Regions from separate parts of the Bacillus sp. UNCCL81 genome, predicted to be linked through region 2. Evidence: riboswitches for the same ligand, from Rfam matches in the RefSeq annotation. Region 2 holds a riboswitch; each other region holds the start of a gene.

Region 1 (12,661 bases), on a different contig from region 2:
ACCAGTTGATCAGTTTGAACTTGAACATGAAAAATTAATGCACCTGATCATTGTAAGTAAGGATTTATCTTTTTTTGACCATTTGCATCCACAATATAAAGGTAAAGGATTATTTACAGTAATACCGAACTTTCCAAATGGGGGTGAGTATAAGTTATTTACTGATTTTATCCCTAAGGGCTCAGATAAAAATGTAAAATCCAAATTAGTAAAGGTAACGGGGCAACCAGCAGGACCAGTATCACTAATACCAGATAAAGTATTAACAAAAGTAATCGATGGAAAAGAAATTACATTAAAATTTGATAAATTAACGACAGATCAAGAAGTTAAAATGACATATACGATCAAAGATGCTAAAACAAAAAAAGAGATTAATGATTTACAGCCTTATTTAGGTGCAGTTGGTCATGTAGTTGCGATTAGTGGCGACACTAATACATATTTACATGTGCACCCTATGAATGAAAAATCAAGCGGACCTGTTGCGGAATTCATGACGAGTTTTCCAAAAAAGGGATTATATAAAATATGGGGACAGTTTAAGCAAAATGGAAATGTGTTTATCGTACCATTTATAGTAGACGTACCATAAATTAAACAGAAAAAAGCAGGAAACTTTTAAAGTCTTCCTGCTTTTTTATTTAATCGCTTTATAAAATATTCGGCTTAATATCTGCTGGTCGACTATTGGTTTTATTTAAACCATCAGTCTTGCTAGCATCGTTAAGTGATAAGTATTTAGTTTGAGTCTAATTAATTTATAGAGATTTTATATAATTAGCCCTTTCAAAAACTAGTAAATTAGTAGTCTTTGAAAGGGTTTCTTTTTCAACCTAAAACTTTCCGATAGAGTTCCTTAGCAACAGATGGTTCCTTTGTACCGTGAATAATCGCTCGACCGTCTTTAAATAAAACAATGCGATGTTCTTCATAAGTACATGACAATAAATAAGGATTTACAATCAAATCATTTACTATCCCTTGTAATCTATCAGAAAGGTTAGTTAGTGTTGGAATTTTAGGAGATGATACTCTTAATTGAACTGCATCTCTTCCACATAAGACATATGACTTCATATGGTCATCATCTTTTAAAAATGGATAACTTCTTATAGGACCACATGTTGGACAGTTTTTATTTTTTAATTTTTCGATGTTTATATCAGACTTTTCATGCTTCCAAACATCAATCGATTGTAAGATTGGTAAGAGTTCATAGTTAGTAAGATATTGCATGGCATAGGTTACTTGGTAGGCAGCAATCATTTGCACAATTGGACTAATAACGCCTACTGTATCACAAGTCATATTTAAAGTTGGTATATGATTTAATAAACAGTTAAGGCATGGAGTTTTTCCTGGAATAATTGGAAACGAGAGGCCATAGCTTCCAACACACGCACCAAAAATAAAAGGAATGCCATGTTTAATTGCTGCATCATTTACTACCATTCTAGTTTCAAAATTATCTGTTGCATCTAGTATGATTGTTTGACCTTTAATCAACTCTTCAATATTAAGACTAGTAATATCTTTTATTAAACTAGTTATCGCTACTTCACTATTAATTTGTTGAAGTCGATTTTTAGCCGCAATTACTTTAGGGAGTTTATTTTTAGCATCTTCTTCCGTATAAAGAGATTGCCTTTGTAAATTAGTCCATTCAACGTAATCACGGTCAACAATTGTTATCTTTCCAATTCCCGCTCTTACAAGCATTTCTGCTATTGATGAGCCTAGTGCACCAACACCAATAATAATAGCACTGGCTTTTTGTAAGTGTGATTGACGATCTCTTCCTAAAAATAATTCTTGTTTTGCATAACGGTTTGTCAAGAATTCACCAACCCTGTGATTGGGCTACTAGCTTCACCATAATTTTTTTCTTCAATTCTTCCTGCCTCATAACCAAGTCTTCCTGCTTCAATAGCAAGTTTCATCGCAACTGCCATTTTTACAGGATCTTTTGCGTTAGAGACCGCAGTATTTAAAAGGACTCCATCAGCACCTAGCTCCATTGCAAAAGCTGCATCTTTTGGAGATCCGATTCCGGCATCTACTATAACAGGTACATTGGATTGCTCGATGATAAATCTAAGATTTAATGGATTAATAATTCCTTTTCCGGAACCGATTGGAGATGCACCTGGCATAATCGCATGGACACCAAGTTCTTCTAGTCTTCTTGCAAGCACAACATCATCGGAAGTATAAGGTAATACAATAAATCCTTCGTTTAATAACATTTCTGATGCCTTCAATGTTTCGATTGGATCAGGTAATAATGATTTATCACACCCAATTACTTCTACCTTGATCATATCGCATAAGCCTGACGCTTTTGCCAATCTTGCAATTCTAACTGCCTCTTCAGCAGTTTTTGCACCAGCTGTATTTGGCAATAATTTATATTTCGTTAGATCTAATTGTTCAAGAAAATTTGGTTGAGATTCCTCAAAAATATTCATTCTTCTAACAGCAAAAGTTAGTATCTCGGCTTCCGATACTTCAACAGCTTCTTTCTGGACTTCAAATGAAGGGTATTTTCCTGTTCCTAATAATAATCTTGAATGAAACGTATGATTTCCTACTTTTAACATGATTAGCCACCACCTACAAAATGTATTAATTCTACAGAATCTCCGTTAGAGAGATGAGTTAATGAATACTGTTCCTTATAAATAATTTCTTTATTAACCTCGACAATAACAATTCGGTTTTCTAATTGATATTTATTAAGCAGATCCTGAATTGTATAGGTATTGCTCGAAATATCGATATTCTTTCCATTTAATCTTATTTCCAAATGCATACACCTCCAAAGAGTTAAAATTAACGATTGATTTTAAATGCTTCGATCCAATTACGATTGACTTTCCGCTTAAGAATCAAATCTCGAATTAACTTTCCAGTTGCAGGTGCAAGCAATATTCCATTTCGAAAATGGCCAGTAGCAAATAAGATTTGATCTTCTTCTGGATGAGTTCCAATAAAGGGATTATAATCGAGAGTTCGCGGACGTAATCCTGCCCAAAATGAATCAATTTTCATGTCTTCAATGTCAGGAAGCATTTTTTTAGCGCTTTGTATTAATGACTCAATCCCCCCTAAGCTAGGGTTCTCATTCCATTCGTTGTCTACCATAGTAGCTCCGATGACAAGGCGACCGTCATTCCTTGGAACAATATATTTTTGTTCATGGAAAAGAGTATGTTTTAATGCAACCTTTTCACTTCTAACCGAGATGCATTCACCTTTAACGGGAATAATTTCGTGATGTAATCCAAGCTGTCCAAACAATGAATTACTCCAGACTCCACTTGCAACTACAATGGTTTTTGCTTCAAAATTGCCATTTGTTGTTTTAATTAAATAATGTGAATCATTTTTTTGAATCTGAAATACATGTGTATATTCAAAAATAGATGCACCTAAAATTTGAGCACCTTTGCAAAATGCGTTACAGACAGAAACAGGCAATACATTCACATCGTCTTCAATATAAGCTGCTCCAATTATGTTTGGATAAATGCCAGGTATCTGTTCTTTTAACTCTTCCTCGTTATACCAACGTGCCGAAGTTTGAGTGAGTAGGGGAGTTAATTGTTTTTTTTCTAAATCTGTATAAGCTAGTTTGAAAATGCCACCTTTTTTAAGTTCAATATCAATTCCACATAATTCCTTTAATTCTTCTTGAAGGTGAAAATAAGTTAATTGACTGTTTCTAGCAAAAGTAAAAAATGACTCAGAGTGATCCCACTCGGAATGGGCACCAAGCATTCCAGCAGCTGCCTTAGTTGTTTTCTGCCCAACTTGCTGTCCTTCAAGAACTGCGACATTAATGTTTTCTTTGGCCAGATAATAAGCAATGGAACAACCTATTATTCCACCACCAATTACGACAACATCAAATTTCTTGTTCATAAGTAAATTTACACCTTTCAAAATATTGCAACGCAGCTTCTAGGGGATTTCGGGCAGAAAATATACCAGACATTACAGCAATACCGTCAATGTCGTTCCTTTTTAGAACTTGTATATGTTCAGGTAATATTCCTCCGACCGCATAGATTGGTATGGTTAACGTTTTTTTCATTTCTGGAATTAGTTCAATTCCATTAGGTGTTAATCCATTTTTACACTCTGTTTCAAAACAATGACCGTACATAATATAGTCAGCTTGATCATTTTCTGCCTGTATTGCTTCAGTAAGTGTGTGAACTGATTTTCCTACTCGTAAATTAGGAAAATATTCTTTTACATCAACAAGTGGAAGACCATGTCCTGGCAAGTGAATATTTGTTAGGTTAGAGAAAATAGCTATATCTAATCGATCATTTAAAACAATTTTTTTCATATCTACTTTGTTCATTTTTAGTAGATTTAAGAGTGATATTAGCTCGATTGCCTTTTTCGATTTTTCGCGAATATGTACATAATCAACTGCATCGATTATTTGAATTATTTTTGTAGCAAGTACTTCCACTGTGTGCTGATCATCTGTAATTGCAATAAGTTCCATGTCCCAGCCACTTTCATTATCAAAATTTTTTCAACAAAAAAACCACTTCCCTAAAAAAAGAAAGTGGTTACATTGCACGCGAAAAAAGTATAAAATGCGCCACTTTCCTACGCAGGTACTAGCCTGTTCAGGTTTTGAGGGTTTAAAAGTAACTACTTTATTCTCAGCCCTTATCAAGGGATCCCCTAGTGATGAATATGTATGAAAATTAATCTTAGCATAGCATATAAAAAATAATATTCAATACTAAATTTATTTTTACTAGTCCAATTTATTACCAGAAATTGGGCTTGAAGTATAGTGAAATCAGTGTTTTTAGGGTGATAAAAAAACTAATAATTTTTTTAATTTGGAATTTCTGTAAAAATTTAGGGAAATAAAATCATTTACATTTTAAATTTGTGGGTTTATATTTAGGTGGAACAAGTTAATAGATTGACTAGGGGTGTCCAATTAGTTGGGCTGAGAGAGAAACGCGATCTTAGTTTCTTAACCCTCAGGACCTGATCTGGTTCATACCAGCGTGGGGAAGTTAGAAATTTCTCATTAATGATTACATAATTGTTAATGTAGTTTTACTAACATTTAGCCGGGTCTTAAATATAAGATTCCGGCTTTTTTCATGCTTTAAATGGATTGGATTTCGTCCTTTTTAAACTAATTAAAAAGGGGAATGAAATCAAATGAACAATTCTGTAAATGAAATGAATTTTTCCATCATGTCTAGTTTTTCAGGGAGTAAGAAGGTGTATGTTGAAGGATCTAGACCTGACATTAAGGTGCCAATGCGTGAGATTCAATTAAGTCCAACAACTGGCACTTTTGGCGAAGAAGAAAATGCTCCAGTTAGAGTATACGACACTAGCGGACCTTACACAGATTCAGCTAGCTCAGTTGATATTCGAATGGGACTTAAGGCGATTAGACAAAACTGGGTAATCGAACGAAATGATGTTGAAGAGTATGAAGGGCGTGAAATTAAGCCTGAAGATAATGGATATAGAAAAGAGTCAGATCAACATAATGTTGAGGTATTTAAAGGGTTAAAAAGAAAACCGTTACGTGCAAAAGATAATGGAAATATTACTCAAATGCATTATGCTCGTAAAGGGATTATTACACCTGAAATGGAATTTATTGCGATTCGAGAGAATGTTTCAGCTGAATTTGTTCGCGATGAAGTTGCAAAAGGAAGGGCTGTCATTCCATCGAATATTAATCACCCTGAAAGTGAGCCAATGATCATCGGTCGTAATTTTCATGTAAAAATAAACGCCAATATAGGTAATTCAGCGGTTACCTCTTCAATCGAAGAAGAAGTAGAAAAAATGACATGGGCTACTCGCTGGGGTGCGGATACGATGATGGATCTTTCAACTGGTAAGAATATTCATACAACACGTGAATGGATTATCCGAAATTCTCCAGTACCAGTAGGGACAGTTCCGATTTATCAGGCGCTTGAAAAGGTTAATGGAATTGCGGAAGACTTAAGCTGGGAAGTGTTTCGAGATACTCTAATTGAGCAAGCGGAACAAGGGGTAGACTATTTTACAATTCACGCGGGTGTATTATTACGTTATATCCCATTAACGGCAAAACGAGTGACAGGAATTGTATCTCGTGGTGGCTCTATTTTGGCTCAGTGGTGTTTAGCTCATCATAAAGAGAATTTTTTATATACTCATTTTGAAGAAATTTGTGAAATTATGAAGCGTTATGACGTAACATTCTCTTTAGGAGATGGACTGAGACCAGGTTCAATCGCCGATGCAAATGACGAAGCACAGTTTGCTGAGTTAGAAACTCTAGGTGAGTTAACGAAAATTGCATGGAAACACGATGTTCAAGTTATGATTGAAGGACCGGGACATGTACCAATGCACTTAATTAAAGAGAATATGGATAAACAATTAGAAATTTGTCAGGAAGCGCCATTTTATACATTAGGACCGTTAACGACTGATATTGCGCCTGGATACGATCACATTACATCAGCGATCGGTGCAGCAATGATTGGTTGGTTTGGTACTGCAATGCTTTGTTATGTAACTCCGAAAGAGCATTTAGGTCTTCCAAATAAAGAAGATGTAAGAGTAGGTGTTATTACATACAAAATAGCAGCGCATGCAGCTGACTTAGCAAAAGGCCACCCTGGTGCACAAAAAAGAGATGATGCACTTTCAAAAGCAAGATTTGAATTTAGATGGCGTGATCAGTTTAATCTTTCACTTGATCCGGAAAGAGCAATTGAATATCACGACGAAACATTACCTGCTGAAGGAGCTAAAACAGCGCATTTTTGTTCAATGTGTGGTCCAAAATTCTGTAGTATGAGAATCTCTCAAGATATTCGAGATATAGTAAAACAAGAAGAACTTCAGAATGATTCAATCATTGAAGAAGGAATGCAAGAAAAAGCACTTGAATTTAGAAAACAAGGCGGAGAAATCTATCAATAAGGGTGTGAGCCTTATATGAATAGGGTAGAAGAAATCATAAAAGAAATAAAGAATTTGGAAAGAAATATGAATCAGTTGAAAATTGAACTGAGCACAATTCAAAAAAACTGTGTACACGATTTCCAGAAGAAAGATACGATACAAGAATGCCTTAAATGCAATTTAATTGAAAGTTTAAGCTGGTAATAGGAATTAACAATGAAAAAACAAACCTCAAAACAAAGAGGTTTGTTTTTTTACTCGAGAATTAATGTTCCGACAAACTATTGATTGAAACTTCTTCCTCCCGATCTGGTTGACCAAGCGGATAGATTCTAGCAGTTTCATTTGTTTCATCAACATGTTGAATGTAAATTGGTACTCCATTATACGTCACATTTGCCATTTCAGGTGAAGAAGCAATCTCTTGAGCGCGTTGTTTATTCATAGTGAACCTCCTCTTAATTAAAAATAGAAACCTAACATATTATTAACCGTGGGGTGATTGGGTATTCATTTAAAATTTTTCTTAAAAAGCATGCCGCATTATAAAGACTTACGCTCTTAAATTTGAGAGAAGGTCTTTTTTTTATTGTTTTTTAAGAGAAATGCTGAAGGTAAAGAAATGAAGTAAAAGGGAATAGGAAGAATCAAGCAAAGAGGCCTTATATACAAATATTACCATTGAAAATGATTATCATTACTGCTACGATTGTAAACGGTAATTGATAATGATAACTATTTTCAATAAAATGCAAAGGAGGTGGAATTTATCGAGGATAATCAATTTTGAGAATTAAATATCAATTTTAAAAAAAACACATGATATTAGTGAGAATTTAGAATTTCTTACTATAAAGAATTGGAGAACTTATTTAAATGGAATTATTCATTCAGCAACTAAAAAATAATGCTTTTCAATGTTTATTTACTTTAATGCGAATTCTATTTGGAATTGGTTGGTTATTTGCTGGGGTTACGAAAATTACTGAGAAGCGTTGGTATAGTGAACCTGGGACTTTTATTAAAACCTATTTTATTTTGGCCATTGAAAAGCCAAATGTCCCTGAGTTTTATAAATATTTCATTCAACATTTTGCAATGAAGCATTACTTATTTTTTAATTACACGATTCCTGTAGTTCAAATTTTAATTGGCATTCTATTAATAATGGGTTTATTCATTCTTCCTTCTGTATTATTTTGTCTATTTATGCATATTAATTTCATTCTTTCAGGTAATATGAACTTAATAAGTTTAACCTTATATACAAGCGCTTTTGGAATTTTACTTTCTTTAAATCGAGTTTACGTGTTAAGTTTAGATCGTTACCTTGGAATAGAAAAACTGTTCGTCTTAAAAAGTTCAGTACATATCAATACAATTCATTCAAAGCAAGCTCAGGCTTCTTAATATATAATAAAAAAACTCCTGTTAAAATTTAACAGGAGTTTTATAGTTTTTAAAGATTACCAGTGATGTCCATATCCATATCCGTCATATCCAGACCAGCAAGCTGCTCCAACAATGATTAATAAAATAAATAGAACAACGATTAAAGCAAAACCGTTAAGATGGTGACCGTGATGTCCAGTACTCATACATGTGACCTCCTTCATACGATATTTAAGGGAAACTCCCTTAGGGTCATGTAACTAATTGAAAATTACAATTAGGAGAGGTGGATAATGTATCGTATGTTTTTTTGCCAACTATGAAACTAGTCTATAATGTAATTAGGCTTATACCTAGACGTAAGTTTTAATAAATGAATTATTTTTCCTTAGGAAGTGAAATTGCAGTTTCAACTACATAACCATTTTGAAACTTCACAGCAATTGTACCTAAATAAGTGTCAGTAGGCTGAAGTGTTTCGGTACAAGTAAAATAACGAATATGTACAACTTCTTTCGTATCTTTACTAATCTTTTGACAAGCAAGTAAATTACTTAGTCGTTTTAATGCAATCTCTCTTTTCACTCCAATAAGATCTTTTTTAATAAATGATTCATAATAATTTTTTAATGGGAACATTTTAACAGCTCCTGTTCTTCGAAAATAAAATTTCCTAAGTCGTATCATATCATAAAGTAAATCTGTTTTTGTAAAGTTTGTTGTTGTGGAAAATATGTAACTAACAAAAAAATCCCACTATAGGTTACTATAGTGGGATTTGCTTACTTATGCAGTTTGATTTGAATCCTTATCAAACTTATTTTTACCGTTTAGTTTAGAATTTTTATATCCGTATGTGCTATAAATTACTAAACCGATTACTAACCAAACTACGAAACCTTTCCAAGTAAATGATGAAAGTTGTAGCATTAAATATACACAGAATACAACAGCTAATACTGGTACTACAGGTACCCAAGGAGTTTTGAATCCTCGCTTTAAGTCTGGGCGAGTTTTTCTTAATACAAGAATACCAAGAGAAACAGCAGAGAAAGCGAATAGCGTACCGATATTTGTTAATTCAGCTAATTTGTTTAATGGAATTAAGCCAGCGAATAAAGCAACTAATCCGCCAGTTACCCAAGTGCTTGTTACAGGAACTGAAGTTTTCTTATTAACTTTTGATAATTTACCTGGTAATAAACCGTCTTTAGAGATTGCATAGAATAGACGAGTTTGTCCAAACATCATTACGATTAATACAGTTGTAATACCGATGATTGCGCCAAGTGAAATGAAACCAGCAGCCCAATCTTGGTGAATAAATGCTAGTGCAAAAGCAACAGGGTCTTTAACACCTAATTGATCAAACGGAACGATACCAGTAAGAATTAATGAAACGACAATATATAAGATTGTACAAATTGTTAAAGCTGAGATAATACCGATTGGTAAGTTACGTTGAGGGTTTTTAACTTCCTCAGCTGCAGTTGATACTGCATCAAATCCAAAGTAAGCAAATACTACTACTGCAGCACCAGCTGTTACCCCATGGAATCCCATTGGCATAAATGGAGTCCAGTTATGCGGTTGAACGTACCAAACACCAACAACGATGAAAAGTGCTACTACTGCTAATTTTACAATTACCATGATCGTGTTAAGTTTTGCAGATTCTCTAACACCTCTAGTAAGAATGAACGTTACAAGTAAAACAATAATTACTGCTGGTAAATCAATAAAAGTATGTTTAGATGGATCAAATGCACTTGTTAAAGCTGTTGGAAGGTTTACTCCAAAACCATGTAATAAACTTTGGAAATATCCAGACCATCCACTTGCTACTGCTGAAGATGCAAGTCCATACTCTAGTACCATATCCCAACCTAATATCCAAGCAATAACTTCACCAAAAGCAACATAACTATAAGTGTAAGCACTACCAGCCTCTGGAATCATAGAAGCAAATTCAGAGTAACAAAGTGCGGCGAATGTACAAGCTAAACCTGCGATAATAAATGAAAGAACAAGTGCTGGACCTGCATAATCAGCTGCTGCTACACCAGTTAAAACGAATATACCTGTACCGATGATGGCACCGATACCTAACATTGTAAGATCAAACGCCCCTAGAACTTGTTTAAGTGAACTAGGCGAACTGCTTGTAACCGATTTTTTTCGAAATAAATTCATATGAGCCTCCTCTAATCTTTTTTTGTAGTTTTTTAATCTTCTATTAAGAAAGTTTAGTATTTTCTAATTTGACCTTAAAAAATAGAAAATTCTGACAATTAGCTACGAAGTAATATTACAGTTTGTCTCCCTTAAGTGATTTTTATGATAACACACTTATAAAAATATTCAAACAATATTTCGACTTTTTTTTCAATTTTTTTAAAAATAAGTAGTAAATTAGACTTATTACCCAATACCTAGTCGTTTGGTAAAAATAAACTAGTTGATAGTTATGCCATAAGTAATACTGCACTCATAAAGCATTATATTCCTAAAGGTTTCAGATGAAATCAGACTAAATAGTTATATAATTGGGCTTTTTTCCCAAAAATGAAATAAACCTCCATAATAGAGGTTTATTTTCGGGTCTTTTTTATCATTTATTGTTCTTTTAAGTGACTTAATGATACTTCTTTATCATTTTGCGGTTGATCAAGAGGATAAATTCTTGCTGTCCCCTCATTTTTATTAACATGCTGAATATAAACAGGTACTCCATCGCATGTTACATTAATCATACCAGGTGCAGCTACGATTTCTAAGGCTCTTTCAGTATCCATCATAATACCTCCTTTAATTACTAACCTATTTTATTATTTACATAGTAAAGTTAGAGTATTCATGGAAAATAGGAGCTTTTTTAAAGGATTATGTAATATAGGACAAGGAGGGTAATTGTTGAAGCGATTGTTTTAAGTTTTGCCTGCATTACTTAACTCGTTTCTTTTCTTGTTGTATGATAGCAAAGAAAGCGAAAAATAAAATTGAACTACACATAAATAGTAAACAAAGTAAACCAAAAAGTATTTGCATATTCGTACCTCCTTTTTATGATTAGAACATCGTAAAGTATGGAACTAGTTTCAGAGCAAGAAAAAGTTTAGAAAAGGTGAGAAAATGTCTAATATTAAAGAAATTGCGAGGATTGCCGGCGTTTCGGTTACAACAGTCTCACGAGTTTTAAATGATGAACCATACGTTAGTGAGGAAAAAAGAAAAGCAGTTTTAAATGCAATTGAGTTAACAAATTATCAACGAAATCAAAATGCAGTCAATTTAAGTAAAGGAAAAACGAATCTAATTGGAGTGGTTATTCCGTTCTCGCAACATCCGTACTTTGGATTGCTAATTGATGGAATTGCTAACGAAGCGATAAAAAATAATTATAAGTTAGTACTATTTCAATCAAATTATGAGGAGAAGAGAGAAATTGAGGCTTTAAAGATGCTGCAGCATAAACAAATAGATTCGCTCATTATTTGTTCTAGAATTTGTTCGATTGAAATGATCGAGCATTATAAGCAATATGGACAAATAGTATTATTTGAAGATACGAGAAATACGGGGGTTTCCTCAACATTTATCGATCAATACAATTGCTTCATGATTGCATTAGAATATTTATATCAAAAGGGACATCGGAAAATCGGTTATAGTATTGGCCGTAGAACAGGCAAGAATAGTAAACAAAGAGAATCTGCCTATATTGATTTTCATAATAAATATAATGAATCTCTAAATAACGATTTCGTATTCGAGAATTGTTACTATTTTGAAGATGGTGAAAGAATCGTCCAATCTTTATTAAATTTAAAAGAGAGACCAACAGCCTTGTTAGTAACAAGTGACCAAGTGGCAGCGGGTGTGCAGACTTGCTGTAATGATCGTGGAATAGCTATTCCTCATGATCTAGCGATAATTGGGTTCGATAATCAACCAATTGCAAAAGTAATGAAGTTAACAACAGTCGAAATTCCATTACGAGAAATAGGGAAGAAACTTTTTATACAAGCGATTGATTCTGTAATTAATCAAGAGGAGATAGCGATTAAATTAATTGAGCGGCAGACGGTATAATAAAAAAGCTAGTCAGGGGCTAGCTTTTTTTCGTGACGTTGTATGGGGAAGTGCAAAAAAAGCTGAAACTGCAAATAAATCTGGGGAAGTGCAAATAAAAAATTGGTATCTGCAATAAAAATCAGCATAACTGCAAATAAAGTCTTGAAACATGATTGTATAGAGTAAATGCATTAAAAAAATAGAAGAAATAACATTAAAAATGGAC
Region 2 (12,661 bases):
TTGGATCAATATTGAAGGTGTTGTATTAACACAATCTCAAACAGTTTACACGGATGCTGAAAGAGATATGGTTACGTCCTATGCAATGCTTACTGCTAAAACACCAGATGTAAAAGCGGCTACAAAAACAATTACTGATATGCGTGATTATTTATTACCGTTAGCATCTAAAACTAGTTATACAATGATTGATGCTATTACAATCTTACTTAGAGAAGGTTTAGAAGCATTACTAGTAGTAGTTGCATTACTAGGATTTATTAAAAAGTCTGGACAAGAAAAGAAAAGTAAGTGGATCTGGTTTGGCGTTGGTGCTGGATTAGGCGTCAGCATCATACTAGGTGTCATTGTAAATATTTTATTTTCAGCAGGTACTTTTGGAAGTAACAACTTCTTAATCGCTGGCTGGACTGGAGTATTTGCTGCTGTCATGCTTTTATATATGAGTTATTGGTTACATAGCAAATCTAATACAAAGCAATGGCAACAGTATATTAAAACTAAGAGTGATCGAGCATTAAATACTGGTAGCTTATTATCGTTATCAATTCTTGCGTTTTTAGCAGTTTTTCGTGAAGGAACTGAAACTGTATTATTCTTTATTGGAATGGCATCATCAATTAAACTGTCTTCATTATTAATAGGAATTGGTTTAGGCTTCGCAATTTTAGCAATACTAAGCTTCTTAATCTTAAAGGTTGGACTGAAAATTCCAATGAGACCGTTTTTCCTTGTCTCAAGTATATTAATGTTCTATTTATGCTTTAAATTTGCCGGCATGGGTATTCATGGTTTACAACTTTCTGGATTACTTCCAGCGACCCAAGCTCCTATTCCAACAATTGATTTCTTTGCGATCTATTCAACTTGGGAGAGCTTTATACCTCAAATGATCTTGTTATTAATAGCTTGTATTGCCGTAATATATAATAGATTCTCAAATAAAAACAATAAAAAAAGTAGTAAAAACTCAGGGGGAACTAAAAATGTTATCTAATAAAAAACTAGTCGCAGCAATGGCATTAGGACTATCTTTAACTTTATCTGCATGTGGAACGAAAACAGACGATGCAATTAAAACTGGTTCTGATGATATGATCAAAACGATTTCAGAATTAAAAACACAAATTTCAAATAATGATGAAGCAAAGGCAAAAGATAGCGGAGAAGCCCTTGAAAAATCATGGGAAAAATTCGAAGACTCAGTAAAAGATAAAGACAAATCACTTTATGAAAAAGTAGAAACGCCACTTCATATTATTGAAGCAGGAGTAAAGGTATCTCCATTGAATGCAGATACACTTAACCAAGCTGGTGACGAATTAGAAAGCGTATTAAAAGAAGTTAAAGACTTAAAATAATAAATAATTAATTAATCATTGTTTTCAAAAAAGCCTACATAGAATTTTCTTTGTGGGTTTTTTCTTGTTTTTTTTGCTCTGTTTTGGAAATTTTTTCTTAGGTAAACCTTTTCATAAAAGCAGGTAGACAATTAACTAGTATTGACTTAAGATAAAGATATTGATAAAGATTATCATTATTGATTGTTTATATATAATAAGTTTTGATCCGGGGGAATCACTTATGTTACTTTCAGAATTAAAAAAAGGCGAAAAAGCAAAAATAACAGATTTGTCATCACTAGCTGATGCAGTGAAGAGACGTCTTTTAGATTTAGGGATAAGTGAAGGGTCTATGGTCTGCCTACAATGTACAATGCCATTTAAGGGACCTTGTATGATAGAAAATTGTGGACAATCACTTGGTATTCGATTTCTAGATGCATCGGGGATAAAGGTAGAAAAAATATGTTAAATATAGCGCTTATTGGAAATCCAAATACAGGAAAAACTTCTCTATTTAATAATTTAACAGGTACATACCAATACGTAGGAAATTGGAGTGGGGTTACCGTTGAAAAAAAGGTAGGGACTATTAAAAATAAACTTGGAAATCTAATTGATTTACCAGGTATCTATTCTCTAAGCCCTCTTTCAAAAGATGAGGCCGTTGTTTCACATTTTTTTGTAAATGAGACATTTGATGGAATGATTAATATTGTTGACGCTGCTCAATTAGAGAGAAATTTAATGCTCACACTTCAACTTCTAGAGTTTAATAAATCAATGATTATTGGTCTAAATATGGTTGATGTTGCTAAAAGGAGAGGAATTTCAGTTGATCCTTCTAGTATCTCAAAGATATTACAAGTACCAGTTATTCCAATTGATGCTAGATCGGGTAAGGGAACAAACGAGGTAAATGAATTATTAGAGACAATTCCTCAATCTGAAGTTGAGTTTGAAATTGATTATGGATTAATTATTGAAGAAGGTATTAAAAATATTATGACTCTATTACCTTCAACTTTATCTATTCCTAAAAGATGGACTGCAATACAAATCTTAGAGGGCAATAAAGAGGTAATAGAATTTATAGCTTCATCCTACGATTTTAGTAAAATTGACCAAGTAACTAAAACAACAGAGGAACAATTAAACAGTGAACAAGGTGTCTCACCTTCAAAATGGATTTATTCTGTAAGAAAAGAAGTCATTTCAAATTTAATTGGAAGATCCGTGGAGAAAGAATCTAATGAAGCAGTTACGTTAACTGATCGAATTGATCGATTTGTGACACACCCAATTTTGGGTATTCCTATTTTCCTAGTGACAATGTTTTTAATGTTTAAGCTTACTTTTGATTGGTTGGGCTTACCCTTATCTGACGCATTAGATGGGTTTTTATCTGGACCTATAACAGACTGGCTAACAAACGGCTTAAATGCAATACATGCATCTGGTTTTATAAAAGCAGTTGTTCTTGATGGTATTGTTGCCGGTGTTGGTGGAGTTTTAGTCTTTGTTCCACAAATTTTTATTTTGTTTTTACTAATATCATTCCTTGAAGATTTTGGATATATGTCGCGAGCGGCTTTAGTAATGGATCGTTCGATGGAAATGGTTGGTATAACCGGAAAGGCATTTATTCCAATGATTATTGGATTTGGATGTAATGTACCTGGAGTTATGGCAGCTAGAACGATTGAACAGCCTAGAGAGAGACTACTCACGATTTTGTTAACACCATTAATGTCTTGTTCGGCGCGTTTGCCGGTATATGCACTATTCGTTGGCGCTTTTTTTGCGAAAAATCAAGCAATAGTTGTTTTTTCACTGTATATACTCGGAATAGTAGTTGCATTAATACTAGCTAAGGTTTTTTCATCTACTATATTAAAAGGTGAGTTTTCATTATTTGTTGTAGAACTCCCACCATACCGTATGCCACAAGGTAAAGCTTTGTTTAGAAGCACATGGGATAAAGGTAAAGGATTTATTCGAAAAGCAGGTACGTTTATTTTTGGTGGTTCTGTAGTAATCTGGTTATTATCTTATATGGGACCAAGTGGTTTAGGTGTTTCAATGGATGATAGCTTTTTAGCAATGATTGGCGGAATACTTACACCAATACTTGCACCGTTAGGGTTCGGGACATGGCAAGCAGGTGCTTCTTTACTAACAGGATTTTTGGCTAAAGAGGTTGTTGTATCTGCCATGAATATTATCTATCACGTGCCAAATGCAAATTCTTTACAAGGAATATTGTCGACACAGTTTTCTGCACTTTCTGCATTTAGCTTTATGGTATTTGTCTTATTGTATGTACCATGTCTTGCAACTGTTGCGACAATTCGTAAAGAAACAGGTTCAGCTAAATGGACGTATTTCTCAGTTGGATATGCACTAGTTATTGCGTATATCTTAGCGCTAATTATCTATCAGGTTGGAAGTCTATTAGGCTACTAAAGAAAGGGGTATCTACTTATGATTGTCAATATTATAATAGGAGCTCTTATTTTTGGATATGCAGGTTGGACACTTTTACGATATATAAAGAAAACAAAAAAAGGTAAATGTGGTTCTTGTTCAATCGCAAAAACTTGTAGTTCAAATTGTGATACAAATTATTCAAAATAGAAGTATAACGTAAACTAAAAAGATAAAATTTAAAGTAATCTGTCTAAATACTTGAATAAAGTAGAAGGATTAATTAAGATGATAAAGTAATTAACTTTAATAATTGAATAGTACTAGGGGTGCCGTAAATGTTCGGCTGAGATTAAGACACATAAGTCTTTGACCCTTTAACCTGATCTGGATAATGCCAGCGTAGGAAAGTGAACGGTAGAATACATATTTTGTATTCATAACATTGATTTGTTCGAGCACAAGTCCTTATGGGATTTGTGCTTTTTTGTATTTAAAATCAAGTTTCATCTTCTATCTGTAAGATCAAAGAGTTCTATTCATGAAATAGGGGGAAGAGAATTGAAGAAAGTATTAACGATAGCAGGCTCTGATTCAAGTGGTGGTGCAGGTATTCAAGCTGATTTAAAGACATTTTCAGCTCATCGTGTTTTTGGAATGAGTGTAATTACAGCAGTAACTGCTCAAAATACGCAAGGAGTGTTTGCAGTACAAGATATGACACCAGAGATTATTGCTAGTCAGTTAGATGCGATTTTCACTGATATTGAAGTAGATGCTGTAAAAATTGGAATGGTATCTCAAATAGAGACGATTAAAGTCATTGCTGAGAAATTAAAGCAATATAAACCAAAGCAAGTCGTGGTTGATCCAGTTATGGTTTCAAAAAGCGGATTTGACTTATTAAGTCCTGATGCAAAGGAAGCTTTAATTAAAGAATTGATTCCGTTAGCAACGGTTATTACGCCAAATCTTCCTGAAGCAGAAGTTATTACTGGAAGAAAAATTACAACCATTGAAGAGATGAAAGAAGCTGCTGCTCAAATTCATTCATTAGGTGCTAAAAACGTCCTTGTAAAGGGTGGTCATCTAGAAGGCGAAGCTACTGATATTTGTTTTAATGGTGAGGAGTTTACAAGCTTTAATAGCGCTAGAATTAATACAATTAATACTCACGGTACAGGTTGTACTTTATCTTCAGCTATTACATCTAATTTAGCAAATGAACTTGAATTAAATGAGGCAATTAGAGAGGCGAAAAACTATATAACATTAGCAATCCAACATTCTTTTTCGATCGGAAAAGGTGTAGGTCCTGTACATCATTTCTACTCATTGTATGAAAAGGCAGGAGTACAACATGTCTAATCAAAATGCAAAAATGACGAAGTGGAACTTTACAACACTTTGGTTTGGAGCGGCAGTTTCTGTAGCAGAAATTATGACGGGTGCCCTAGTAGCACCACTAGGTTTTAAGAAAGGTTTGACGGCCATTTTAGTAGGGCATTTACTTGGAACATTATTACTTATCTTAGGTGGGGCCATTGGTTCTCAGCAAAGATTATCGGCCATGGAATCTACAAAAATTTCATTTGGTAGTTATGGTAGCTATTTGTTTTCGCTTTTAAATGTTTTACAGTTACTAGGCTGGACAGCAATTATGATTTTAACAGGAGCTCGCTCAATCAATTTAGTTACAATAAAAGATTACGGGTTTGACCACCTATGGGTTTGGTGTTTAGTAATCGGTGTATTAATAGCAATCTGGTTGTACTTTGGACAAAATGCATCAAAAAAACTAAATAGTTTAGCTGTTTGTTTATTGTTTGTTTTAACAATTGTACTTTGTTTTGTCATTTTTAAAAGCGATAAAATCTTAACACAACCAAGCACTTCTGGATTATCTTTTGGTGAAGCCGTTGAATTATCAGTGATTATGCCATTATCGTGGATTCCATTAATTAGTGATTATACTCGATTTGCAAAGACAACAAAGGATGGTGCAATCGGTAGTTTTATAGGCTATATGTTTGGTAGCTCTTGGATGTATATTATTGGACTTGGCGCAGCATTAGCATTTAATCAAGTAGACCCGGTTGCTGTTTTAATGAGTGCAAATCTAGGATTATTTGCAGTTGGTATTGTCGTCTTAGCAACTGTTACAACGACTTTCATGGATGCTTACTCTGCAGGAATATCAGTTACAACCATTTTTCCAAAGTTAAATGGAAAACATATCGCCCTTATCGTTACAGCTATTGGAACGTTATTGGCCGTTATTTTCCCTATTGAGAAGTATGAAGGATTTTTATATACAATTGGTTCATTTTTTGCGCCGTTATATGCAATTTTATTAACGGACTATTTTATTCTAAAAAGAACAAGTATAAGTAAATCGTTGAAGATTGATTGGATCGCGTTTATTACATGGATTTTAGGCGTTTTTATTTATCGTAAATTCGTACAATTAGACTTCTTCCTTGGAGCTACTGTTCCAAGTATGATTTTAATTTGTGTCATTTATATTGTTGTTCAATTTGTTATTAATAAGCTTGTTCGAAAGCAAATCGGGGGAGAAAAAAATGTTAACTATGAATGAAATGAGTCAAATTCTTGAAAGCGTAAAAGAGAAAAAGCCTTTAGTTCACCACATTACAAATTATGTAACTGTAAATGACTGTGCAAATATGGTGTTAGCTCTAGGTGGATCACCAGTTATGGCAGATGATTTAGCCGAAGTAGAAGAAATGGTATCTTTTGCATCAGCTCTTGTTATTAATATTGGAACATTAAATGAAAGAACAATTCAATCAATGATTAAAGCTGGTAAAAAAGCTAATCAATTAGGCGTACCAGTTATATTAGATCCCGTTGGAGTAGGGGCAACAACTCTACGTACAGAAACGACTGCTAAATTATTGAAAGAAGTACGTTTTGCCGTAGTTCGTGGAAATATGTCAGAAATTAAAATGATTGCTGGCTTAAATGTACAAATTAAAGGTGTTGATTCTGTAGCTGGTGAAGAAGACGGTGTTGAAATAGCAAAATCTCTTTCAGCGAAATTAGGCTCAGTAGTTGCAATTACAGGTGCGGTAGATATTATTGCAGAACAAGACCGAGTATGTACCATTTCAAATGGAGATAAAATGCTAGCTGATGTAACTGGAACTGGATGTATGAGTACATCATTAATCGGAACTTATGCTGGTGCAACGAATGATTATTTCCTTGCTGCAGTTTCAGGAATTACTACAATGGGACTATGTGGAGAGCTCGCTAAAGCTCGACTAACTGAAGGGCAAGGAATCGGTACATTTAAAGTAAACTTATTTGATGAGGTATCTAAAGCTTCTGTTGATACACTTCTAACAGGAGGAAAAATCGAATGGCTATAACAAAAAGTAAAATAGATTATAAGCTTTATTTAGTAACGGATCGAGATGTATTAGGATCAAGGGATTTAGTTCAATCTGTTGAGGAAGCAATTAAAGGTGGAACAACAATCGTACAAATAAGAGAAAAAAATTGTAGTAGTCTAGATTTTTACAAAATCGCTATGCAAGTAAAAGAAGTAACTTCAAAATATAATGTACCATTGATTATTAATGACCGTTTAGATATCGCTTTGGCGATAAAGGCTGATGGATTGCATATCGGTCAAGAAGACTTACCTTTAACTGTGGCTAGAAAGATTGTTGGAGAAGATATGATTATTGGTGTATCTGCATCAACATTAGAAGAAGCAATGATTGCACAGGAACAAGGTGCGGATTATGTTGGAATTGGTTCAGTGTATCCGACGAGTACAAAACTAGATGCAAAATATTTAGCGCCAGATGAGTTGCGAAGAATACGTGAGGCAGTAAAAATTCCAATCGTGGGGATCGGCGGTATTAATGAAAAAAATGTTTCAGAATTAATGGAAACAAATATTGATGGTGTTGCAATTGTTTCTGCAATTTTAGGGAAAGAAGATATTAGATCGGCGGCTGAACATTTGAGTATGCTGGTTAATAAATAATAAATTACTGGGGTTGTCTATTACATCGTTATTTGATGGATAGGCGCCCTTTTTATTTATCCATATTTATAAAAATTAAATGTGTCCATAGCCTATTTTCAAAAAAAGACTTATTTTCATTAACATACCGACAGTCGGTACATAATATAATTTTATAGAAACACAAACCGTCAGTCGGTCTTTAAATTCAGATAGCTCATTTAGAATGGAGGTATCGAAGTTTGCTATTACGTAGGTATTTGTCACCTTTATATTTGTCACTCCTCTAATCTCACTCAAACAAACTCTCTATTTAAAAAATAAATCAAAGGGATGATTATATGTCTAAAAGTATGTATGTCATTTTCACATTAGTAATTAACGGTATTTTACCTTGGGTTATTTATGTAGTGTTATCAGACTATATGAGCAGTCTTTTAGCTCTCTCGATCGCAATGCTACTTCCATTAGTAGATAATGCAGTTCATCTGTGGAAGTATAAGAAACTTGATGTTTTTGGTGGATTAATGCTTTTTACCATTGTTCTGACACTTTTATTAGTTTTCCTAGGTGGTAGTGAAAAGATTTTACTTGTAAGAGAATCATTAATAACTGCTTCAGTCGGAATAATCTTTTTAGTTTCGCTCTTATTTAAACGCCCTTTAATATTCTACTTAGGAATGCGATTTATTCAAAACAATCGTTTCGCAGAAAACTGGAGTATAAGATATTTTCGTTTTGTTATGCGATTAATGACTTTTGTCTGGGGAATTATGCTACTAGCAGAAGCAATCGTTCGGGTAATTATGGTTTATAATCTATCAACTGAAAGATATCTATTTTTCTCAAATTATGTTCTTTATGGATTTATTGGTGCTGCAATTTTATGGACTATTATTTATCGAAGAAAGTCAGCAACAAGGCTTCAAGAAATTAAATCACAGTTAACAAAGTAATCTATAAAAGGAGTGCAGTAGAGATGGAAATTATTCCTATTCAAAAGGCACATCAAAAAAGTGTCTTAAGCCTTTATAAAACTGTCACGAAGCATTTGCTTAGTATGAATAATGATCAGTGGAATTTACTTTATCCGAATGTTTTCGTTATTCAAAGTGATTTAAGTAATCATAATTTATACGGTATAGTAGAAAATCACGTCATTATTGGAGCTGTAGTACTCGACGAAAACCAGAGTGAAAAGTATAAACAAATAGATTGGAATGACAAAAATGGAAACCCTGTCTGTATACACAGACTTGCTGTAAGTCCCCATTACCAAGGAAGAGGAATTGGAAAATTACTATTAAATTATGTGGAACATTTGGCAATACAAAGAGGCTATACAAGCATTAGATTAGATGTTTATTCTGCTAATGAAGGGGCAGTAGGGATGTATACCAAATATGGTTACGTCAAAAAGGGAGAAATCGAATTTCCTTTACGAAAATACCCCTACTACTGTATGGAAAAGCAATTAAATAGATAACAACGGATTTACCACAGGAGGTAAACATGAAAGAAAATCCACAGCTAAATTCAAGTTTTCAATTGATATTATCGGCTACAGAACAGCTCATCGAGGAAAAAGGCTGTAGACAAACAACGATGCAAGATATTATTGGTCGAACAGGACTTTCTAAAGGGGCCATTTATCATTATGTTACTGGAAAAGATGAACTGTTTGGATTGATATTGAAAGCCCGTACTGAACAAATAAATACAAAGTTTTTTGAAATTGTTTCGAAAGAAGAAACAGTAGGGATTAATGACCCACTCAATGTAATTGCAAACGGCGTAGCGAAACATTCGACAGAGCAAGATGTAACGAATAAAATTTTCATTTACTTACTAGGTCGCATGGATAATCAGAAGGTTGAAGAAATCTTAAAAGATGTATATTCACATAGTTTAGCGATATCAACAAAATGGATCGAAGTGGGGCAAGAGGAAGGTGCAATTCCTTTAGTAGTTGATGCAGAAAAAATGGCTTCTATATTTCTGACATTTATGTATGGTTTGCGTGTTCAAAATACTGTAAATAAGGACAGTTCTAATCTAAATATGGGGGATATATTTCAAGTTATGTTCCGTTCTTTGCAGTAGCCAATAATGTAAATAGTGTCCTAAATTATTGGGTTTAAGCTAGAATTAAAAAAGGGACCAACGTAGGCCCTTTTGTTTTTCATTATTTACTTAACATCATGAAACCATAGGAGTAAATAGATTTTCCTCTCTTTTGCACTTGGTTCATAACCTCATTTATACCAGTGATTTCTTGTTGGGATTCTTGTTTCCCTGTTAGAAGACTGTATACATCTATTGTGTACTTTTCGCTTTTTGGATTAAATCTAAAATAATAAACATGATCATCTTGGAAGTAAACTTGCTCGTTATAACCAACTTTAGTTTTATCAGCATCAACAAATGAGAATTTTTTTTGAATTTGTTCTGTTTTTGTATTAAATGTATAAACATCACCTAGACCATCAACGAAATATAACTCATCCTTGTAGAGGTATGCAGATTGCCTAACATTAAATACGATCGTTTCAATTATGTCGTCCACTCCCGCATAATGTACAAGTGGAAAGATATCTTGTTTTTTTGTTTGTTTATGTACCCTTATTAAAAGGTCGTCTTTATTATGGTCATCTGTTGTAGCTCCCATAATAAAATAAAAATAATTTTGATCAGCTAACACTTCCGATTCTGCAGCTACTTCATTAGGAGTTTCAATCTTAGCTAGATCCTTTACATCAAATTTATTATCGAGGATTACTTCTTTTAACACAAACACTTTTGGCTTAGTTTGATCGTTCGCCAAAACGTATACATTGTCTCCTACAACGCCAGAAGACACAAGGTAATTAGGTATGGTACCTGTTTTAAATCCATTTTCATTTCCATAGCGAACATCAGAATCATATCCGCCTTTTTTATTAAATCCCGTATTATAAATGCTAAAGAATAAATCTTTACCTGGTAAATAACCGGAGCGCTCTCCCGTATACTGACTTTTCTTTAAATGAAAATCCTCATACTTCCCACCTAAAAGTTGTATTCGATTTTTATCCTCTATAAAGACTTGATTCGTACTTTTAGTGATATTCCCTAACTCTAAACCTTCCATTTTAATACTGTTCGCTTGCCCTTTCTCATCAACGAACATCGCATAACTCATACCATCATCATTTGAATCTTGATCAGCAGTAGTTGAAAAGTAAATTACAGCTCGTTTATCTTTTAAGAAATCAACATTTGTCATTTCATCTTCTTTTACTGAAACCTTTTCACTTGGGTCCCATGCGTACACATAAAAACTATATCCTCCACTTAAAATGAGTGCCACTATTAGGGTTGATAGTATAATTTTTAATTTCATAATTCCTCCAACAGATATTAGTAATAAATGGGAATAGCGAATATGTTAAATATTCGCTATTCCCATACTTACACCTTTTTATCCTATGTATAATATCTTATAATGTTTTAACTTTAGTAGTATCCTTTGCATCACGTACATCTCTCGGATATACTCCAAGTCCTTTATCTACGTCAAGGTCTAAACCTGCTTTTTCTTTAAAAGCAGACCAAACTAATTTAGAGCAGTTTTTTGCTCCACTAGTGCTTGTTTGACGGTTTGTAGCAAAATTGTAAGAATAATCTTCTCCTAATTCACCGTATGCCCAGTTAGCTGCAGCATCTCTTTTAGCCTGTGTAGTATTAACTGACTTAATAACAGCTCCTGTATCTACCTTTCTAGAACTAGATGAAATCGTACGTACTCCTTTGTCTGGAATAGACTCTACAATTGTAGTAGTTGTATAGTACATTCCAACATGACCATGATTTAAGTATGCCGTTTGTGAATCTGTATAATAGAAATTTCCTTTAGTACTTGAGCCAATTATAACCGTACCACCGGAACCTCCTAGTGGTTTAATAACATTTGATCGCTCCTTACTAGCTTTTGCTTTATCAGCGGATAATTCTTTTTTCATTTGTGCTAGTACATCGTCTACTGACATATGTTGAGTTCTAGCAACCTCTTTTGCATCTTTCAAAATTTGAGTAGTAGTTAAGCCTTTTTCAAATTTAGAAACTTCTGAAACTAAAGCATCTGTTTTTGAAAGTTTTATTGCTGCTGCAAAAGTAGGATTTTGAACACCTAAAGCTAGTAACGCTCCAATTGAAATTCCTAAAACATTCTTCATTTTCATTCTATCACCTCGTAGATGTTGTTTCTTAATTAAGAACAAGGGGTCATTCTCATTAAGAACATTTTCTATTATAATTAGTATTTTTTAATAAAACTACCATTTTATTCTAATAAAGTAATATTTTACCATTTTTAATTTTCGCTATTATGTATTAAGAATTGGTTAAAAAGTAGTAGTAAATGAAAGATACTTTTCATTTATAGTAAAAATAAACCGTTTTTAATAGATTCGTATCAGTTTTTTTAATTGATTTAAACAATATTAGAGCAACTTGCTATTTTTCCATTTGAAAAATCAACAGTTGTGCCATTTTTAGTGTGTAATACCTTAACTGGTATGGGTAACTTTTCATCTTAATTGCAGTTTTAACGAATTTAATTGTAGTTTTGGTGTGTTTAATTGCAGATATCGTTATTTTAATTGCAGATTTGACATTTTTATTTGCAGCTCTCCTTTTATTTGCACTGATGAACTGCTTATTTGCAGCTCTCTGAGATTTATTTGCACTAACTGTCTTCTTATTTGCACTCCCCCAAGACTTATTCACAGCCCACCGTTCAACAGAAATTCAGACTACATCCCCACAATCCTCCCACTTTTCCTAACATTTCCTTTCTTGTCTCAATTTGTCGAACATAGATTAAAGGAAAATGGTAGAAAATATCGAATAT
Region 3 (5,605 bases), on a different contig from region 2:
CTTTTACAAGCTGTACATTGCCTTCTAATTTCTCAACTGAGCTTTGTACTACTCTCAATTGATTTCGAACAGCACCTTTTACGATTTCTGGATCTTCTTTAATTTGATTTAATTTGTTTGTTACGCTTCTTCCTTTACGTGAGATTTTCTCACGATTTTCCTTGTTAAGTAGAGTAACTCCTGCACCAATTGCGACTCCGACTAGAATATTGCGTAAAGCTTTGTTACGTTTTGACATTCTACATCCTCCTCTAAACTGTTAATTGGTGTTGCTTTAAAATATGCTGAAGTAAATGAGAGCATCCTTCTGTAATGATGTCATATACTTCATTAAAATTACCCGTATAATATGGATCAGGCACTTCCTTCCACATTGATGCTGGAACATAATCTGAAAGTAGTGAAATCTCTCCTATACAATTATTTCTTGCTAAATTCATTAAATCCTCTTTATTCTGTGCATCCATAGCAACAATATAACTAAAATATTTAAAGTCATTTTCTGTCACTTTTCGAGCTTTCATACCTTCGCAAGTTATACCTTTTTCACCCAATAAACCTTGTGTTCCCTTATGAGGAGGGTGACCTAAATGCCAATCTCCAGTACCAGCTGAGTCTATCATAAATTGTTTATCTAACCCTTTTTCTGTCACTAAATGACGAAAAACAGCCTCAGCCATTGGCGATCGACAAATGTTACCTAAACAGACAAATAATACTTGAATCATCTCAATGTCTCCTTCAAATTATTTACACTTTCTGCCAAAATTTAGCTGTTTCTTTCGTATTCATTCTACACGGTAAATTTTAAAATGAAAAGCAAGCCATTGTGAATAATTTATGACCAGTATAAATAAGATAAAAGTTATAATGCTTATTTTTTACATAATAGCTATGATTACACTCATTTTTTAAAAATAATTTTAATGATTATCTAAAAAGTTAACTCTGTTAATGTTTTTCGCAAATCTTACACAGATTCCATTAACAATCGCTAAATATTTTTAAATTTTTAAAGATAAATTAATTGTATTTTTAAATGACCTTGACTATATTTAGTAAAGACAACTAAATGTAAGCTAAAACCACAAGGGGAGCCATTTGGCTGAGAGTGAATAGATTAGCTATTCTTACCCTCTGAACCTGTTAGTTAGTACTAACGTAGGAATGTGGCACGATGAAAAGCAATGCCGGGATCATCATGCTACCCAGTATTGCTTTTTTTATTTATTCCTACTGAAATCTCCCTAGTTCGAAATGTGGAAACGGCTCGTTTTTGCCCTGGCACCAGAAAGGGAAAAGCGCTGGAACTAGACATTACAAAATGTGTGCGACTATTCGCCCAAACATCATTAATATGTTTCACTACTTAAGTTGTCCACAAGATAAAGGGGGGAAATATATATGAAGACATCAAAGATTCAATTAATGACAGAAATAGCAATGTGTGCAGCACTAGCAATCATTTTTGATTTTTTACCATTATTTACTGCACCTCAAGGTGGCTCTGTATCATTATCAATGATTCCAGTTTTTCTAATTGCTTTTCGTTGGGGATTAAAACAAGGTTTAATTACTGGCTTATTATTAGCAGCACTACAAATCGTTACTAAGTTATATTTTGTTCATCCAATCCAAGTATTTTTAGACTATATTGTCGCATTTACAAGTCTCGGGTTAGCTGGTCTTGTCTATAAACAAATAAAAAATAGTTTAGCAAATGGTAATAAAAAAAGTGCAGCAGCTTATATCATTTTAGGAACTTTTATCGGCTCGTTAGCTCGTTTCATCTGCCATTTTATTGCTGGAATTGTGTTCTATGGTTCTTACGCTCCAAAAGGAACTCCAGTTTCACTTTATTCATTAGTATATAATGCTTGGTACATGGTTCCTTCCTTTATTATAAGTGCAGTTCTATTAATCATTTTACTTTCATCTGCACCAGTTCTTGTTCATGTTAAAAAGAACCGAAATCAAGCAGCTTAATTTAAAAAGAAATGAAAACCCCTTAAAGTAGAAATTATTGCCTACTTCAAGGGGTTCTCTTTTTATATTCGCAAATGGATTCTATTTCCGTTTATTTATAAGCCTTCTGTTTTTAGGTTATTTTTTTCCATTAATTGAAATACTCTTACATAATTTTAAAGTGGTGTATCTGCTAATGTCCAAGTTAATGACGTCTTATATTGTGCACCAACTACTTTATAAGCCGCGCCTGGTACGAAAAGTGCCACACTAGTCGCACCATCTGTTTTATTCTGTCCATATGCAATCGTCCACGTTCCAAGACCTTTACCTTGATCTGCAAAAGCTACATCTTGTGGAGCTCCATTTGGATCTAATATGACTGTATTTGCTTCTGGTTTATATTGAACAGCAGTGGTTGAATTTAAAAATGGATTCGTTAATTTTAATTCCGCACCCGTTAACTCATTAACCCCACTCTTGAATTGGCCATTTTGTTGAACTGTTAATTTCCATCCTGTATTCGTTCTACGATGGTCAGTTACTTGAATGAAATTTGGTACTTGAATAATCGATTCATTTGAAGCTTGCTTTACTTGATCTAATTGTGCAGTATAAACTTTGTTTTGACCTGAAATTTCCTGCTCGCCAAAACGGAAGTTTGATACATAGTCAATACTTAATGCACTCTTTGTCCCTGGTTCATGAGGGTCTTCAGGATCTGTTGGATTTACTGGCATTACAGGATTCGTTGGATTCATTGGATCGACTGGCATTTTTGATTCTGCTGTTACCGTTACATTTGTTTCTGTACTCGTATTCCCTGCTACATCAGTTGCTGTTACACTCACTACATCTCCTGCATACAATGTCTTTGGTGTAACATTTGCCGTGTATGAACCATCTGCTCCGGCTGTAGTAGTTAGAATCGAATTGTCTTGTAATTTTATATTTACAGTACTATTCGGTTCAGCAGTTCCAGTTATCCTTGTACTCACATCTTTAATTGGGTTCACCTCTGGAGGTAGAATTGTTTTGTCCACCGTAAAGCTAATATCCTTTTTATTACCAGCATGATCAGTAATCACTAAGTTATGAGCCCCATCTTGTGGATTGACTGTCCCAGAAGTAATACTTATACCATCTAAAAATGCTGTGTTTATCCCACTTAGAGTGTCACTAAAAGTAATGTTTTCTGCGGTAATATTGTTATATAATTCCCCTTCAACATAGTTGGTAATAGGTGCCTCTTTATCAATCCTAACTGTAAACTTAGAACCTGTATCTGTTCCTGGATTACTTTGGTTTCCAGAATCATCTTTTACTCGTATTTGAATATTAGTTGTACCTTCGTTTGTAACCGTGTAGTCTACTCCGGTTATAGTACGATTACTTAAACCATTTGTACTCCATGTGTTACCATTATCTGTTGATACTTCGTATGTTGTTGGATCGATTCCATTATCGTCAGTTGCTGTAAAATGAATCGACGTATTTTTATTGGTCCATGCTGTGCCACCTGTATACCCTTCTGGAGTGGTCACATTTGCACCCGTTATTTTTGGTGCCTCTGTATCTAATAACGTTACAGAAACATCTACAACTTTAAAGATTGAATAGCCATCAATAGGACCTAGGACATAATCATCGAAACTAATAACTAAATTAGATTCATTCCCCATCGCTGTGAAAGTAGTGGTTGCGTCTTGAGGCCCTGTGTATTCTCTAAATCCTCTGTCAGTTAAATTGGTAGATGTTTCTCTGTCAGTTACAAACCAGTCGTATCTTAGTTTGTCATTAGTATTTTCAATAAGTTTAAAAGACAAATTAACAGTATATGTTTTTCCTGGAATTGTTTTGACTCGTTGTCTCATCGCTATATACTCTTGAGATGAAGCAGTGTTCAATAGTTTTAATAAAATTCCATCGCCAGAAGGTTTAACATAGGCTTTTGATTTAGGACTACCAGATACTTTATACCAACCATTATCTTCTACCAAATCAAACAGATAGGGTTCAGAAGGCTGTCCCTCATTAAAATACCCCGTAAATGCCCAGAATGGAATAGTTGTGGTTTGATGATCTAAATTAAATGTAGGGTTTTCTACTAAATTTGGAAGTGTTGCTGCTTCAACAATATTATTTTTGAACATCCCTTGTAATTCGGCTGATTTTGGTAGAATACCACTTACTATCACTCCAAAAATAGAAGCAAAAACAGTTGCTGTAAAAAGTATTTTTCTTTTTCTAACCAATCTATTTCTTCCTCTCCAATTTAAATATAGTATTTATTTCAATCTTTTTTCTTTGAACGTCTAACCAAAAAGAATATAAATATAATCAGTAAAAAAAATAGACTCCCTCCAATGAGATACCTAATTGAATAGTCTCTTTCTACGTCTACAGCAGTAGTGTTAAGTTTCTCGGCTGTATTGTCCCTTATGGTAAATGTTCTTGTCCAATCCCAAGTTTGTTCTCCGTCGGTAGCTTTCATTTCTAAACGGTAAGTACCTGATTCAAACGCTTGGCGATCCCAACTAATTGCATAATCAAAGTTTGAATTAGGTGCCATCCTTAGATTCTCTTTTTTTGTTTCATGTAGGATTTTTTTCCCTTGTTCCGTATATACTTTCGCATCTACGCTCAAATTTTTTAGCATAGCTGGCTCTATATTTTGTAAGTTAGCAGTTACAACATTGCGTGCATTGATTTGTGTTGGTTTAATTTCATTTAATTTTAAATCTGGCTTGATTACTTTATCGGTTTCTCTTAATAAAACACCAATAACATACGCATATTTATTTTTTATTTGAATGCTTCCATCTTCTTTTTTAGCTTGTCCCCCGTCTTCTTCCTCACTAAAATGGAGTCCACCCAATATAACACCATCGAATTGCTGCTTAGGCATCTCAATCGTAATCTCTACTGTTGCTTCACTTTTTGCTTGAATTTTCGTCTCTTTTTTTACCTTAGCTATATTAGTAAAAGGAATATCTAACGTATTGTCTACTTTTGGATTTGAAATACTGTAATCCGCAATTCCATTACTATTTGTAATCGCTGAATTAGCTTTTGCTTCAACAACTATATTTTTATCAGTATTATTTTTTATTTGAACTTTCAAGATCTGTTTTTGGCCTGGCTTCATTTTCAAATCAAAATAAGTTTTGCTTTGATCAATTTGATTAGTTGGAATAACAGGCGATACGGCAAAATTCATCTCAGCTGCACTTGCATGAAAATTATTAATATTAATTAGAAATAAAATAATCATAAATTTTTTTAGTACATTCATAGATAGCTCCTTTTTTTGATTTTGACTAAAAAATTTCATGCAGTTTAGGTAACTGTTATTTTATTGAACTTACAGTTAAATATGTGAAAAATGTAACATGATTAACTTCGATGGTTCAACGACATTTTTTACCTATGTCAACGGTAATCACGCTGAGTTTTAACTGGTTTTTTGTTTTGGTTGTTCTTCTTAATATTTTAGGTTTAACTGCTACAAATGCTGATGTCACTTACTTTTAATTAAATTAATCCAACTAAATAGTAAAAGCATTCTATCCACATTTTAAATATGCATTTAAATTTTGAACACTTTGTGAATTTTGGTTATCTGTCCTTTTCTTCAGTC

Evidence for each region. Region 2 has a riboswitch for thiamine pyrophosphate ahead of thiD (bifunctional hydroxymethylpyrimidine kinase/phosphomethylpyrimidine kinase). Riboswitches for the same ligand answer to the same signal wherever they lie in the genome.
Region 1: it holds a riboswitch for thiamine pyrophosphate, as region 2 does, so the genes downstream of both, thiC (phosphomethylpyrimidine synthase ThiC) here and thiD (bifunctional hydroxymethylpyrimidine kinase/phosphomethylpyrimidine kinase) in region 2, are expected to answer to the same signal.
Region 3: it holds a riboswitch for thiamine pyrophosphate, as region 2 does, so the genes downstream of both, thiT (energy-coupled thiamine transporter ThiT) here and thiD (bifunctional hydroxymethylpyrimidine kinase/phosphomethylpyrimidine kinase) in region 2, are expected to answer to the same signal.

Annotation. Positions count from the first base shown of each region.
Region 1 is NZ_FOMF01000008.1:109,984-122,644, reverse strand. It holds gene BM319_RS17510 (DUF8832 domain-containing protein) at 1-595, shown strand, start outside; gene BM319_RS17505 (ThiF family adenylyltransferase) at 832-1,839, opposite strand; gene BM319_RS17500 (thiazole synthase) at 1,836-2,603, opposite strand; gene thiS (sulfur carrier protein ThiS) at 2,606-2,809, opposite strand; gene thiO (glycine oxidase ThiO) at 2,836-3,927, opposite strand; gene BM319_RS17485 (thiamine phosphate synthase) at 3,911-4,525, opposite strand; TPP riboswitch at 4,613-4,722, opposite strand; TPP riboswitch at 4,957-5,072, shown strand; gene thiC (phosphomethylpyrimidine synthase ThiC) at 5,209-6,987, shown strand; gene BM319_RS17475 (small acid-soluble spore protein H) at 7,235-7,414, opposite strand; gene BM319_RS17470 (DoxX family membrane protein) at 7,846-8,379, shown strand; gene BM319_RS17465 (YjcZ family sporulation protein) at 8,436-8,567, opposite strand; gene BM319_RS17460 (hypothetical protein) at 8,740-9,000, opposite strand; gene bcaP (branched-chain amino acid transporter BcaP) at 9,148-10,554, opposite strand; gene BM319_RS17450 (H-type small acid-soluble spore protein) at 10,977-11,156, opposite strand; gene BM319_RS17445 (LacI family DNA-binding transcriptional regulator) at 11,494-12,453, shown strand.
Region 2 is NZ_FOMF01000006.1:128,647-141,307, forward strand. It holds gene BM319_RS14415 (FTR1 family iron permease) at 1-997, shown strand, start outside; gene BM319_RS14420 (hypothetical protein) at 987-1,361, shown strand; gene BM319_RS14425 (FeoA family protein) at 1,585-1,815, shown strand; gene feoB (ferrous iron transport protein B) at 1,809-3,809, shown strand; gene BM319_RS14435 (FeoB-associated Cys-rich membrane protein) at 3,828-3,980, shown strand; TPP riboswitch at 4,086-4,196, shown strand; gene thiD (bifunctional hydroxymethylpyrimidine kinase/phosphomethylpyrimidine kinase) at 4,332-5,138, shown strand; gene cytX (putative hydroxymethylpyrimidine transporter CytX) at 5,131-6,369, shown strand; gene thiM (hydroxyethylthiazole kinase) at 6,353-7,165, shown strand; gene thiE (thiamine phosphate synthase) at 7,156-7,791, shown strand; gene BM319_RS14460 (VC0807 family protein) at 8,112-8,726, shown strand; gene BM319_RS14465 (GNAT family N-acetyltransferase) at 8,750-9,256, shown strand; gene BM319_RS14470 (TetR/AcrR family transcriptional regulator) at 9,283-9,873, shown strand; gene BM319_RS14475 (YycP family beta-propeller protein) at 9,956-11,152, opposite strand; gene BM319_RS14480 (YiiX/YebB-like N1pC/P60 family cysteine hydrolase) at 11,250-11,990, opposite strand; gene BM319_RS14485 (hypothetical protein) at 12,265-12,537, opposite strand.
Region 3 is NZ_FOMF01000005.1:109,183-114,787, reverse strand. It holds gene BM319_RS12560 (hypothetical protein) at 1-238, opposite strand, end outside; gene BM319_RS12555 (low molecular weight protein-tyrosine-phosphatase) at 252-728, opposite strand; TPP riboswitch at 1,081-1,185, shown strand; gene thiT (energy-coupled thiamine transporter ThiT) at 1,405-1,986, shown strand; gene BM319_RS12545 (WxL domain-containing protein) at 2,142-4,220, opposite strand; gene BM319_RS12540 (WxLIP family cell surface protein) at 4,259-5,260, opposite strand.